2 regions of the Variovorax sp. NFACC27 genome follow, and region 2 is predicted to be linked to the other one. Evidence: riboswitches for the same ligand, from Rfam matches in the RefSeq annotation. Region 2 holds a riboswitch; the other holds the start of a gene.
What was found. A riboswitch is a leader RNA that binds a small molecule or an ion and turns the genes downstream of it on or off. The one in region 2 is predicted to bind thiamine pyrophosphate.

Region 1 (6,109 bases), 3.9 Mb from region 2:
CTCCTTCGCGTCGCCGATAATTTTCGGCATGACCCAAGGCAAGACCCAAGAGCCCACCCAGCGCTACGCACGCGTGCTTTCCATTGCCGGTTCCGACAGCGGCGGCGGCGCCGGCATCCAGGCCGATCTCAAGACCTTCGCGGCCCTGGGCTGCTACGGCATGACGGCCATCACCGCGCTCACCGCGCAGAACACGCTGGGCGTCTCGGGCATTCACGGGGTGCCGCCCGACTTCCTCAAGGCGCAGATCCAGGCTGTGGTGGAAGACATCGGTGTCGATGCCGTCAAGCTCGGCATGCTGCATGCGCCCGAGGTGGTCGAAGTGGTGGCCTGGGCCATCGACCGCTACCAGCTGAAGAACGTTGTGCTCGACCCCGTGATGGTCGCCACCAGCGGCGACCGCCTGATCGCGGCCGAGACGGTGCAGGTACTGGTGCGCGAGCTGTTCCCGCGCGCCGTGGTCGTCACGCCCAATCTCGACGAGGCCGCCTTGCTGGTCGGCCATGCCATCGAAGGCATCGATGCGCTCGACGGCGCGGCCGACGAACTGCTCGGGCTCGGCGCGAAGGCCGTGCTGCTCAAGGGCGGCCATCTGCCGGGCAACGAGGTGGTCGACGTGCTGCTGCAGGCCGGCGGCGACCGCCGGCGCCTGGCTTCCGCGCGCATCGAAAGCCGCAACCTGCACGGCACGGGCTGCACGCTGTCGTCCGCCATCGCCGCGCACCTTGCACTGGGCGCGACGCTGCCCGATGCGGTCGAGCGGGCGCGCGCCTACATCCTCGGCGCGATGGCCGCGGGAGCGAACGTGAAGATCGGCGCGGGTCATGGCCCCCTCAACCACGGCTTTGCGCCAGTGCCGACGCACCGCCTTGCGCTGAAGGCCGGCTGAGCCAGGCGAGCGCGAAGGTCGCGGCCAGCGTCGGCAGCGCGGAGCCGAACTGCGGCGCCCACTTCGCGAGCGCGTGGTAGGCCGCGATGCCCGCGATCCAGATCAGAGCCGCGCCGAAATCGACCTTGCGCCGTGTGCCTTGCGGCGACACCGCCTCGCCGCTGCCGAGCCGGCCGATGATCACGCCGTACAGCGGCACGAACACCGAACTCAACAGCAGCAGGAAGGGCTCCAGCGTATGCATCGGCAGCACCAGCGCCAGCGCGATGCACAGGGCTGCCAGCAGCAGGCCCCAGCGCTTCACGCTCCAGCGCGGCAGCAGGCTGTGCGTGGAGACAGAGCCCGAGTAGACGTCGCCATACGCGTTGTCGAGCTCGTCGATCAGGATCAGTCCCAGCGCCACGAGGCCACCCTGCGCCAGCAGCAGCGCGGTGACGAGGCCCGTGCCCGGCTCGGCCACGCTCACCACCATCACGCCCAGCGCATAGCACCAGACGTTCGCGAGCGCATAGCCGATCCAGGTGCCGCCGAACGCGCCGCCCAGGCCGCCAGCGCTGCGCTTGCCGTGCCGAGCGTAGTCGGCCACCAGCGGCAGCCACGACACCGGCATCGCGATCACCAGGTCGAGCGCGCCGAACATGCCCATCGTGCCGTCCCCCTGGCGTGTCCAGAAGGCATCCAGCCCCTTGGCCTGCAGCTGCGTCGCGAACTGCCACGTGAGCCACAGCAGCGACAGCACCACCAGCGGCAGGCCGAAGCGGCTCACGAAGCGCCGCACCAGCTTCACCATCGAGCCCGCGAGCAGCGCCAGCAGCACCGCGCCCCACAGCAGCGTGGTCAGCACGCCGCCCCAGAAGCTGCCCAGGGCCGGGCCCACGACCGTCTGGCCGATAGCCTGGGTGCCTTCGCGCATCACGACGAGTTCGAAAGTGGTCCAGCCCACCAGCTGAACGATGTTGAGCAGTACCGGCAGGCGCGCGAAGGCGCTGCCGTAGGTGGCATGCATGAGCCCCGCGCTCGCCAGTCCGCTCTGGCAGCCCAGCCGCGCGGTCCAGGCCAGCAGGCCGGCGCCGATGCAGGAGCCGAGCACGATGGCGATGGCGGCGTCGCGCGTGCCCACGGCAGGAACCAGGTAGGCGCCGATCTGCATCACGAGCAGGCCCACGCCGAGGCTGAACCAGAGCGAGGCATGGTCGTGCCAGCCGAATACACGCTGGGAGGCGGAAAGCGGTGTCAGCGCTTCGTTGGAGACGGCTGCGCTGTCGGCGCTGTCGTTGTTGTCGTGTGCCATCCGTTTGCTCCAGTGCAAAAGGTTTGGCAGGTGGGCGAGGCCCCAGTGGCGCGGCTTTCACGCGAGAAGGCGTGAGACGCCACCGGACCAGCTTCCCTGCGCGAGGATTACCTCAATCAGGTTCAAAGGGACTTTCTCAGCCGGTCGGCAAGCCGCCCAGCACCCCTAGCAAGTGCGCCCCGGGAACCCGCGGCGCGGGCCGGAGTTTACCGCTGCCGGGAAGCCGCAATGGCAGGCGTGCCTTTGCAGGGCAGGGAAAACCCGGGGGCGAGGAGGGGCGGGGCGAGAATCGTCGCGAGCAGAAGAACGACCAACAGAAGAAACGGGAGCGCATGCCGATAAGCGAGCAGGAAGAAAAAATGGAGAGGAACTTGCATGGCCGATGACGATTTCGAGGGCCCCCGCCTGCGCCGTTTCAGGGTCGACGTAGGCACCATCATCTGCGCCGTCGCGCTGGTGCAGTCGCTGCTGCTGGTGGCGTTCGGCTACTGGGCGGCCGAGAAGCTGGTGTCCAGGGTAGGCACCGCCGCGCACAAGATCAATCACGACAGGGTCGAGGACAACGTGCTCGCCTTCCTCGCCAAGACCGAGGGCGTGATCCGCTCGATCGCCGATTCGCCGAGCGTTCATGCGACGGGAGAAGACGGCGAGCAGACCGCGGAGATGCTCTGGACCATGCTCGAGCAGACCCCGGAGCTCGACAGCATCAACGTTGCCACCGACGACGGCCACGTGCTGATGGCCGTGCGCTACCCGGTCCCGGCCATCCGGCAGGTGCTGCGCGGTCCGGAGTTCAGCACCGAGACCTGGCAGTACAAGAGCTCGCCCGATCTCGACGGCGGCGATGCGAAGCAGCGCTTCGCAACGACGGCCATCTCCGCCTACCGCAGCGACTTCGACCCCGAGAAGCGCACCTGGTACCTGGAGGCCATGAAGGCCAAAGGCCCGGTGTGGACCGAGCCCTTCCTGATGAGCGATGCGCAGGAGCTCGCCATCGGCCATGCGCGGCCTTCAGGGCGTGTCGACGACGAAGGCCACAGGCGCGGGCTCGTGGTCGACGGCAACGTGTCGCTGGGGCACCTGTCGAGGCTGGTGCGAATCTTCGGCGCGTTGGGCAGCGGCGAAAGCGCCTTGCTGAGCTCGGACCATCATGTGGTCGCGCGCAGCGACCATCCCGAGCCGGTGCGCGAGCTGGAGTCTCCCGACACCGGCGTGCTCGGCGCCATCCACTCGCACATGCTGGCGGCCAGCACCGCGGGCGGCGCCGACGACCTGGCCTTCTCCATCGAGCACGAAGGGCGCCGCTACCTCGTGCAGACCTCGCACATCCCGCATACCCGCTGGCAGCTCGTCAGCTGGGAGCCCGAAGAGCAGCTGCTCGGCGGCCTGCATCGCTCGGTGCTGTGGTCGCTGCTGCTGACGGTAAGCTTCCTCGGGCTGGCGCTGTTCATTTCGCTGCGACTGTCGAAGCTGGTGACCGGGCCCATCGAGAACCTCTCGCGCGTCGCGCGCCGCATCGGGCGGCTGGAGCTCGACAACCTGCCGATCGAACCCAGTCGGGTGCTGGAGATTCAGCACCTCAATCAGGCGCTGGACGAGTCGGCGCGCAGCCTCAAGGCCTTCAGCAAGTTCGTGCCGGTGGACATCATCCGGCAGCTCGTGGCCGAAGGGCACGCGCTGGGGCCGAGCGGATCGCCGCGCCGCATCACCGCGATGTTCACCGACGTCGAGGGCTTCACCACCATCTCGGAGTCGATGCCGGCCGACGTGCTCGTGAGGCAGCTGACCGAATACTTCAGCCTCGCCGCCGGCATCTTCGCGCGGCATGGCGGCGTGATCGACAAGTTCATGGGCGACGGCATCATGGTGCTGTGGGGAGCGCCGACCGAGCTGGACGAGCCCGAATATCGGGCCTGCCTGGCGGCACTCGAACTGCATGCGGAGATGAATGCGCTCAACGACAAATGGCGCAGCGAAGGGCTGCCGGAGTTCCGTACGCGCGTCGGCATCCATACCGGCCATGTGATCGCGGGAGTGCTCGGGTCGAGCGACCGCCTCTCCTACACCGCCATCGGCGACGCGATCAATGCGGCCAGCCGCATCGAGGGTGCGAACAAAGAGCTGGGCACGCGCACGCTGATCTCGGAGGCCACCTTCGAAGGGCTGGGCGGCAGGCTCGCCACGCGCCGCATCGAGGAGCTTGCCGAGCTGCGCGGCCGGCAGACGCGCATGGTGCTCTACGAGCTGCTACAGGTCGAGCACCAGCCGGGGTGAGCGGGCCCGCGAGCAGCAGGGCAGGAACTGGTCGTTGGCGGCCTGTTCCTCGGGCGTGAGGTAGAGGTCGCGATGCTCGACTTCGCCTTCGAGCACGCGCGTGAGGCAGGTGCCGCACACGCCTTGTGCGCAGGACACGGGGATGTCGATGCCCTCGGCCGCCAGCGCGTCCACGACGCTGAGCGAGGCCGGCACGCGCACCACGCGGCCGGAGCTGCGCAGCTCGACTTCGAACTCGCCTTGTTCGCCCGCTGCCGGCAGGGTGCCGGAGAAGTATTCGAAGTGCACCTGCGCGTCCGGCCATTGCAGTTCGCGTGCGGTGGCACGCACTGCCTCCAGGAAGCCCTGCGGGCCGCACACGTAGATGTGCCTGCCGGGCGCCGGCTGTTCGATGGTCGAAGCCAGATCGAGTCGCTGCGCGGGCGGTCCGTCGTCATGGTGGAAGAACACCTTGTCCGCGAACGAGCTGGCTTCCAGCCGACGCCGGTAGGGTGCGCGCGCGGCGGTGCGGCTGCAGCAGTGCAGTGCGAACCCTGCACTCAGCGCTGCAAGCCGCTGGGCCATCGACAGCAACGGCGTCACGCCGATACCGCCGGCCAGCAGCAGGCTGTGCACGGCGTCTTCGTGGAGCGGGAAGTGGTTGCGCGGCGGGCTGATGCTCAGCACAGAGCCTTCATGCACCGCGTCGTGCATCGCCAGCGAACCCCCGCGCGAGGCGGCATCGCGCAGCACGCCGATCTCGTAGTGCCCGTCCTGTGCGGGCAGGTTGCACAACGAGTATTGACGCACCAGCCCGCCCGGCAGGGCCACGTCGATGTGCGCGCCGGGTGCGAAGCCCGGCAGCCGGGCGCCATCCGCCGAGACCAGACGGAAGCCGGCCACGCCCTCGGCCTCCACCGTCTTGCTTGCCACCCGAACGGCGATGGACTGGCCCGCAGCCGCCGCCGCGCTCATTCGCGCACGAGGAAGTTGCCGGCTTCGAAATGCACGGGCGGCGTCGCGGGGTCGAAGCTCACGCCGGCCGGGTCGCGGCCTTCGCGCACCGCGTCGAGCTGGCGCTGCAGCAGCCGGCGCAGCATCACGATGCCGCGGTCCGAGCTGGCCAGGTGCTCTTCCGAATGCGCCGTGATCGCGCCCTGGCTCACTTGCGCCTCGTAGTCGCCGGGAAAGGCGCGGTGCTCGGCCTCGGTCAGCTCTTCCCACAGCTTGCCGTTCAGCCGCGAGCGCACGCGGGCAAGATCGCCGGGCGTCTTCACGCGGCCCACGGTGTAGATGCGGAAGCTGTGGTCGTCGATGGGCAGCACCCAGCCGATGGATTCCACCCGGCCGTAGGCCGCCACGCGCGGGTTCGGCACCACGCGCAGCGTGGGCAGCACCGGGCCGGCCACGCGGCGGAAGGTGCTGCCGTCCTCCGTCTTGCGGATCGAGATGATCTTCACGCCGGTCTCGGTGCTCTCGAAGGTCACGTCGGGCATCTGGCCCATCAGCGCCACGAACTGGGTGCCGCTGAAGCTGCCGTGCAGCACGGGCACGTGGAAGGGATCGGCCACGTTCTCGTAGTGCTGCAGCCAGTTGCACGGAATGATTTGCGGCCCGCCGCCGCCGATGCTGTTGCCGTCGGCCTCGAGCGTCTCGCCTTCGTCCAGTGTCTCCAG
Region 2 (6,109 bases):
AAAAGTAGGTCGGCCGCCGGGCCGAGACCCGGCCCCGGAAAGCAATCTCAAGACACGGCCCGGATGGGGATATACATCTCGCCCCCGCCCGCCATGAACTCCTTCGATTTCTCTTCCATGCCCTCCGCCACGGCGGCAGTCTCGGCCACGCCCTTCTTCGCCGCGTACTCCCGCACTTCCTGAGTAATCTTCATCGAGCAGAACTTGGGCCCGCACATCGAACAGAAGTGCGCCACCTTGCTCGAATCCTTGGGCAAGGTCTCGTCGTGGAATTCCCGCGCAGTGTCGGGGTCAAGCCCCAGGTTGAACTGGTCCTGCCAACGAAACTCGAACCGCGCCTTGCTCAGCGCATCATCCCGCGACCGAGCCCCCGGATGCCCCTTCGCCACATCCGCAGCATGCGCCGCGATCTTGTACGCAATGATCCCCTGCTTCACATCGTCCCGATCAGGCAGCCCCAGGTGCTCCTTCGGCGTCACGTAGCAGAGCATCGCAGTCCCCGCCCAGCCGATCATCGCCGCGCCGATCGCGCTGGCGATGTGGTCGTAGCCCGGCGCGATGTCGATGGTCAGCGGCCCGAGCGTGTAGAACGGCGCCTCGTGGCAATGCTTGATCTGCTCGTCCATGTTCGACTGGATCATGTGCATCGGCACATGGCCCGGCCCTTCGATCATGGTCTGCACATCGTGTTTCCACGCGATCTGCGTGAGCTCGCCCAGCGTGCGCAGTTCGGCGAACTGGGCTTCGTCGTTGGCATCTGCGCCCGAGCCGGGGCGCAGGCCGTCGCCGAGCGAGAAGCTCACGTCGTAGGCCTTCATGATGTCGCAGATGTCCTCGAAGTGCGTGTAGAGGAAGCTCTCCTTGTGGTGCGCGATGCACCACTTGGCCATGATCGAGCCGCCGCGCGACACGATGCCCGTCATGCGGTTTGCCGTGAGGTGGATGAACGGCAGGCGCAGGCCGGCGTGGATGGTGAAGTAGTCGACGCCCTGCTCAGCCTGCTCGATGAGCGTGTCGCGGTAGATCTCCCAGGTGAGGTCCTCGGCCACGCCGCCGACCTTCTCGAGCGCCTGGTAGATGGGCACGGTGCCGATCGGCACGGGGCTGTTGCGCACGATCCAGTCGCGCGTGGTGTGGATGTTCTTGCCGGTGGAAAGATCCATCACGTTGTCCGCGCCCCAGCGGATGGCCCACACCAGCTTCTCGACCTCTTCCTCGATGCTCGAGGTGACGGCCGAGTTGCCGATGTTGGCGTTGATCTTCACCTTGAAGTTGCGACCGATGGCCATCGGCTCGACTTCGGGGTGGTTGATGTTGGCCGGAATGATCGCGCGGCCGCGCGCCACTTCGTCGCGCACGAACTCGGGCGTGATGATGCGCGGAATGCTCGCGCCCATCGGGTTGCCCGCCACGCGCTTCGCGCGCTCCTCGTTGGCGAGGTATTCGGCCATCCACTCGCGCTTGCCGTTCTCGCGCAGGGCCACGTACTCCATCTCGGGCGTGACGATGCCGCGGCGCGCGTAGTGCATCTGCGTGACGTTGGCGCCCGACTTCGCTCGGCGCGGCGTGCGCTGCAGCGCCGAGGCGCCGGCGCGAAGCTCTGCCAGGCGCTGGGCGTCGCGGTCTTCGTTCTTCGCGCCGTCGTCCAGCGCATGGTGCATGCGGCCCTCGTAGCTCTCGGTGTCGTTGCGCTCCGCGATCCACGCGCCGCGCACGTCCGGCAGGCCGCGGCGCACGTCGATCTCGACCTTCGGATCGGTGTACGGGCCCGAGGTGTCATAGAGCGACACGGTCTCGCCGTTGGTCAGCTGCACGTCTCGCACGGGCACGAACAGATCGGGCCGGCTGCCCGGAATCACGCACTTGTGCGACGCGGGAAAGGGCTCGCGCGTCAGCGAAAGCAGCGAGGTGAACTTGTCGGGGGCATTCATCGGAGGCACTCCTTGTTGAGGGAAAGGGTGCTCCGCAATCGCTCGGTGGACTTCGGGATGCCCGTCACGGAAGGGGGGGGTGACGGACCGGAGTCAGGGAGTGCAGCTCTTCTTACGCCGGTATGACCCGGATCAAGTTCGCGGGTCGGCAGCTTTGCCATCTCAGCACGCCACATGCGTGCACCCCGGAGCGGGGCCGATTGTGCGAGCCCCGGCCCGGCGCGTCAACCCGGGGTTGTTACTGCAGGTCGCCGTCGACGTAGAACCAGCGCCCGTCCTCGCGCACGAAGCGGCTGCGCTCGTGCAGGCGCGTGGCGGCGCCGGAAGGGCCGCGCTGGCGCGCGACGAACTCGACTTCGGCATGGTCCGCGTCGAGCACGGAGCGCGAACGGACGTCGAGCCCCAGCCACTTGACGCCCGGCTCGAACTCGATGGAAGCCGGACGTTTCGACGCGTGCCAGGTGGCGAGCAGGTACTCGCCTCGCTCCAGCACGAAGGCCGAATAGCGCGAACGCATCAGCGATTCGGCATCCGGCGCGGGCGTGTTCGAGAAATCGTCGAGATAGCGGCCGCAGCACATGGCGTAGGCCACGGGCTTGTCGCGGCGGTCGGTTCGGCCGCAGGGGCAAGGCCCGGTAGGGGGATCGATGGAACTCATGAAGACCGCTATTGGAACACCTTGCGGACCTGCTGCCGACAGGGCAAGCCCCGAGGCTATGAAGACCGGCTCGCGGCGATGGCCTCCTGCAGCGCCTGCGCGTCGGCCGGCTTGTAGATCAGCGCATAGCCTGCGCGCTCGACCTCGGCCCGTGTCGCATGCGCGGTCTCGCCGGTGAGGATGACCACGTTGCGCGCCTTGCCGACGGCCTGCAGGGCCTGCGCCGCCGCCAGGCCCGAGAGGCCGCTGCCCAGCCGCAGGTCGCTCAGCATCAGGTCGAACACGCCGCCGTGCTGCAGGGCCTCGCGCGGATTCGAGGCCAGCGCGACCTCGTGGCCCCAGCTGGTCAGCAGCGAGCGCATGGCTTCGCGCACAGGCTCCTCGTCATCGAGCACGAGGATGCGGATCGGCGCCAGGGCCGCTCCCGCAACGGGTACGGCCGCCGCTTCGCCGTCCTGCTGCGCCGCCGCACCGGCGGACGCGGCCGCTTCCTCCAGCACCAGCGAGAAGGTGCTGCCGCGCCCCGGCGCGGTACGCACCTGGATGCGCGAGCCCATGGCCTGGGCCATGCTCGCCACCAGCGACAGGCCCAACCCGAGGCCCCGGCTGCGGTCGCGCCCCGGGTTGTCGACCTGGAAGAACTCCTCGAACACATGCGCCTGGTGCCGCGCCTCGATGCCCACGCCGGAGTCGCGCACCTCGATGCGCCATGCGGGCAGGCCATCGGCAGAACGATGCAGCCGGCGCGCGAAGACGAAGACCGTGCCCCCGGGCGTGTACTTGATGGCGTTGTCCACGAGGTTGCCCAAAAGACGCGCCAGCATGCGCGCGTCGGCGCGCACCACGGCCTCGGTCGGGCGGATGCGCAGCGCGAGGCCCTTGGCATCTGCCAGCGCGGCGAAGCGGCCGTTCAGCGCCTCGAAGACGGGATCGAGCTGCACGGCCTCCAGCCGCACCGGGGCCACGCCGCCGTCGAGCTGCGCGATGTCGAGCAGGGCATCGACCGAACCGCGCAGCGCATCGACGCTGTCGCGCATGAAGCGCAGGTTGTCGGCGTTCGGCGCGTCGCGGGTGTTGAGCGCATCGACGAAGATCGCCAGCGCATGCATCGGCTGGCGCAGGTCGTGGTTGGCGGCCGCGAAGATGCGCGCGCGCTGCGCCGCGAGCTGGGCCACGTGGTCGAGCTGGCGCGCGAGCGCATCGGCCAGCCGTGCGTTCTCGAAGCCGTGCTCGATGGAGCGCACGATCAGCCGGTTCTGCTTGCGCGCGTAATAAAGCGCCGCGAACATCTGCGACACCACCAGGCAGCCCATGAGGATGGTCACGCTGCCCGGCTCCACCACCAGCCGCAGCGCCATGCCGAGGAACATCGGCACGCTGAAGCACAGCGCGGCCAGCCACCATTGCGCGAGCGCCGCGATGACGACGCCGGAGACGCCGCTGATGAAGAAATACATCAGCAGGATCAGCGTGAGGTTGTCGTGCGGGAAGAAGAGCCACGGCGCCAGCCCCCAGATCAGCCCCGGCACCAGCATGCGCACTTCGAGCCGGCGGCGCATGCTCACCGCATTGCCCGCGTCGATGCCGGCGGGATCGAAGCGGCGCAGGTAGCGATGCCGTTGCCACTGCGAGGTGTGCACCAGCAGCCCCCACGCCAGCGCGCCCAGGTTGTGCGTGAGCACGAGAAAGGTGATCCAGAAGATGGCGGCGACGCTGGCCGCCATGAGCGGCGTGTCGTAGGTGTCGTCCAGGTAGGCCCGTGCGAGGCTCTGGTCTACCAGCGGATTGGGGTTGGGCGCCTCGACCCAGTAGTCGCGCAGGCGCCGCAGCAGCGGTGCCGGAAAGGGCGCGCGGGTGGAGCTGGGGGAGGACGGCTGCATTGAGGGGCAGGTAACCGGCGCCCGATTTTGCGCGCTTTGCAGGGCATTCGCGCGGGCCCCGCGGGCATCCACTCTTGGCGCGGCGCTTGCTAAACGTTAGCGTTACAACGCCTTCGAGAAAGCACGCGATGTACCTCACAGCTCCTGAACAGCAGGCCCTGCGCGGCGTTTTCGCGCTGCTGGCCGAAGACGACCGCGACGAACGCGAGATCCGCGAGCGCCTGGGCCGGGCACTGCTCGACCTGCTGCATGCGGACCAGTTCGCCTCGTTCGTGTGGGACGCCGCAAGCGGCAGCTTCGGCTCGCGCGTGGCGCTGCACATGGACCCTGCCAACCTCGACAGCTACGCGCGGTGGCACCAGCACCACGACCCGATCACCTTCGTGCTGCAGTCGCGCCGCCGCGCCACGCGCGTGACCGAGGTGATACCGCAGCGCGAGCTGATGCGCACACCCTTCTTCAACGACTTCCTCGCGCGCGACGGGCTGCACTGGGGCATGAACCTTCATGCCTTCGAGGGCGATCGTGCGCTGGGCGATCTGCGCATCTGGCGTCGCAAGGGGCGCGGCGATTTCGGCGATCACGAGAAGGCGCTCCTGGACCTGATCGAGCCGGCATTCATAGGGGCCCTGCAGCGGGCGCAGCGCGTGGCGGCGACTGCATCGCCCTTGCCGTCCGGCGCGCAGGACGCCGCCTGGGCCTTGCTGAGCGCACGCGAGCAGGAAGTGGCGCGCTGCGTGCGCGAAGGGCTCACAGACAAGGAGATCGCGCGGCGCATGGCGGTGAGCGTGCCCACGGTGCGCACCTACCTGCGTCGCATCTTCGACAAGCTGGGCATCGAGCGCCGCTCGGCGCTGGCGGGCCGGACCATGCCGGCCGCGCGCTGACGACGACGCCCGCCTATCGCCCGGCCGTCATCACCTCGGCGCCGGCAGGCGGCCCAGCACCTGCTCCACCGCGAGCCCCAGGGCCAGCAGCCTGCGGTCACTGCCTGCCGGTCCGTCGAGCTCCAGCCCCACCGGCAGGCCCGTCGTCGCGCCGAGGCCCGAGGGCAGCTGCACGCCCGGAATGCCGGCGTTGCTTCCGGGGTCGGTGTTCTGGATCAGCGCGCCGAAGTTCTCGGGGCTGCTGGCCTCCGGGGCCGCCGCCAGCGCCACGCGCGGCACCGTCGGGAACACCAGCGCGTCGAGCCTGTTCTTCGTGAAGGTGTCGCGGTAGAGCTTCTGCAGCGCGGGGCGCGCGACGCGCATCGCGCTGTCGTAGACCGGCTTCGCATCGACCACGCCGTTCGGCGCCGGCAGCTTGCGCGGGATGACGAAGGCCTCGAAGGTGCCCTTGACGTCGGGGCTGGCGATACCGGCCGTGAGCTGCGCGATGTCGATGCCGGTGCGGTACTTCGAGAGGTAGGCCACCATGTCGTCGTTCGCCTCGTAGAGCGCGAGCGGAAAGCCGACCGCGCCATTGAGCTCCATCAGCTTCGGCATCTCCACGTCCACCAGCGTGATGCCGGCCGCGCGCAGCTTCGCGAGCGCGGCGTCGGTGACGGCGCGCGTGTCGGCATCGAGGTTGGCGAGAAATGCCGGCACCACGCCGAGGCGCACGCGCTTCAGGTCGGCGGGCCTCGACGGCTTGCCGCCGGC

Region 1: linked by a shared signal. The riboswitch ahead of ABL840_RS16540 (purine-cytosine permease family protein) and the one ahead of thiC (phosphomethylpyrimidine synthase ThiC) in region 2 are both predicted to bind thiamine pyrophosphate.

Annotation. Positions count from the first base shown of each region.
Region 1 is NZ_CP157613.1:3,528,621-3,534,729, forward strand. It holds gene thiD (bifunctional hydroxymethylpyrimidine kinase/phosphomethylpyrimidine kinase) at 29-889, shown strand; gene ABL840_RS16540 (purine-cytosine permease family protein) at 834-2,180, opposite strand; TPP riboswitch at 2,257-2,357, opposite strand; gene ABL840_RS16545 (adenylate/guanylate cyclase domain-containing protein) at 2,556-4,454, shown strand; gene ABL840_RS16550 (PDR/VanB family oxidoreductase) at 4,428-5,408, opposite strand; gene ABL840_RS16555 (aromatic ring-hydroxylating dioxygenase subunit alpha) at 5,405-6,109, opposite strand, start outside.
Region 2 is NZ_CP157613.1:7,430,405-7,436,513, forward strand. It holds gene thiC (phosphomethylpyrimidine synthase ThiC) at 48-1,931, opposite strand; TPP riboswitch at 2,024-2,129, opposite strand; gene ABL840_RS34835 (YchJ family protein) at 2,170-2,589, opposite strand; gene ABL840_RS34840 (hybrid sensor histidine kinase/response regulator) at 2,646-4,469, opposite strand; gene ABL840_RS34845 (helix-turn-helix transcriptional regulator) at 4,598-5,356, shown strand; gene iaaH (indoleacetamide hydrolase) at 5,387-6,109, opposite strand, start outside.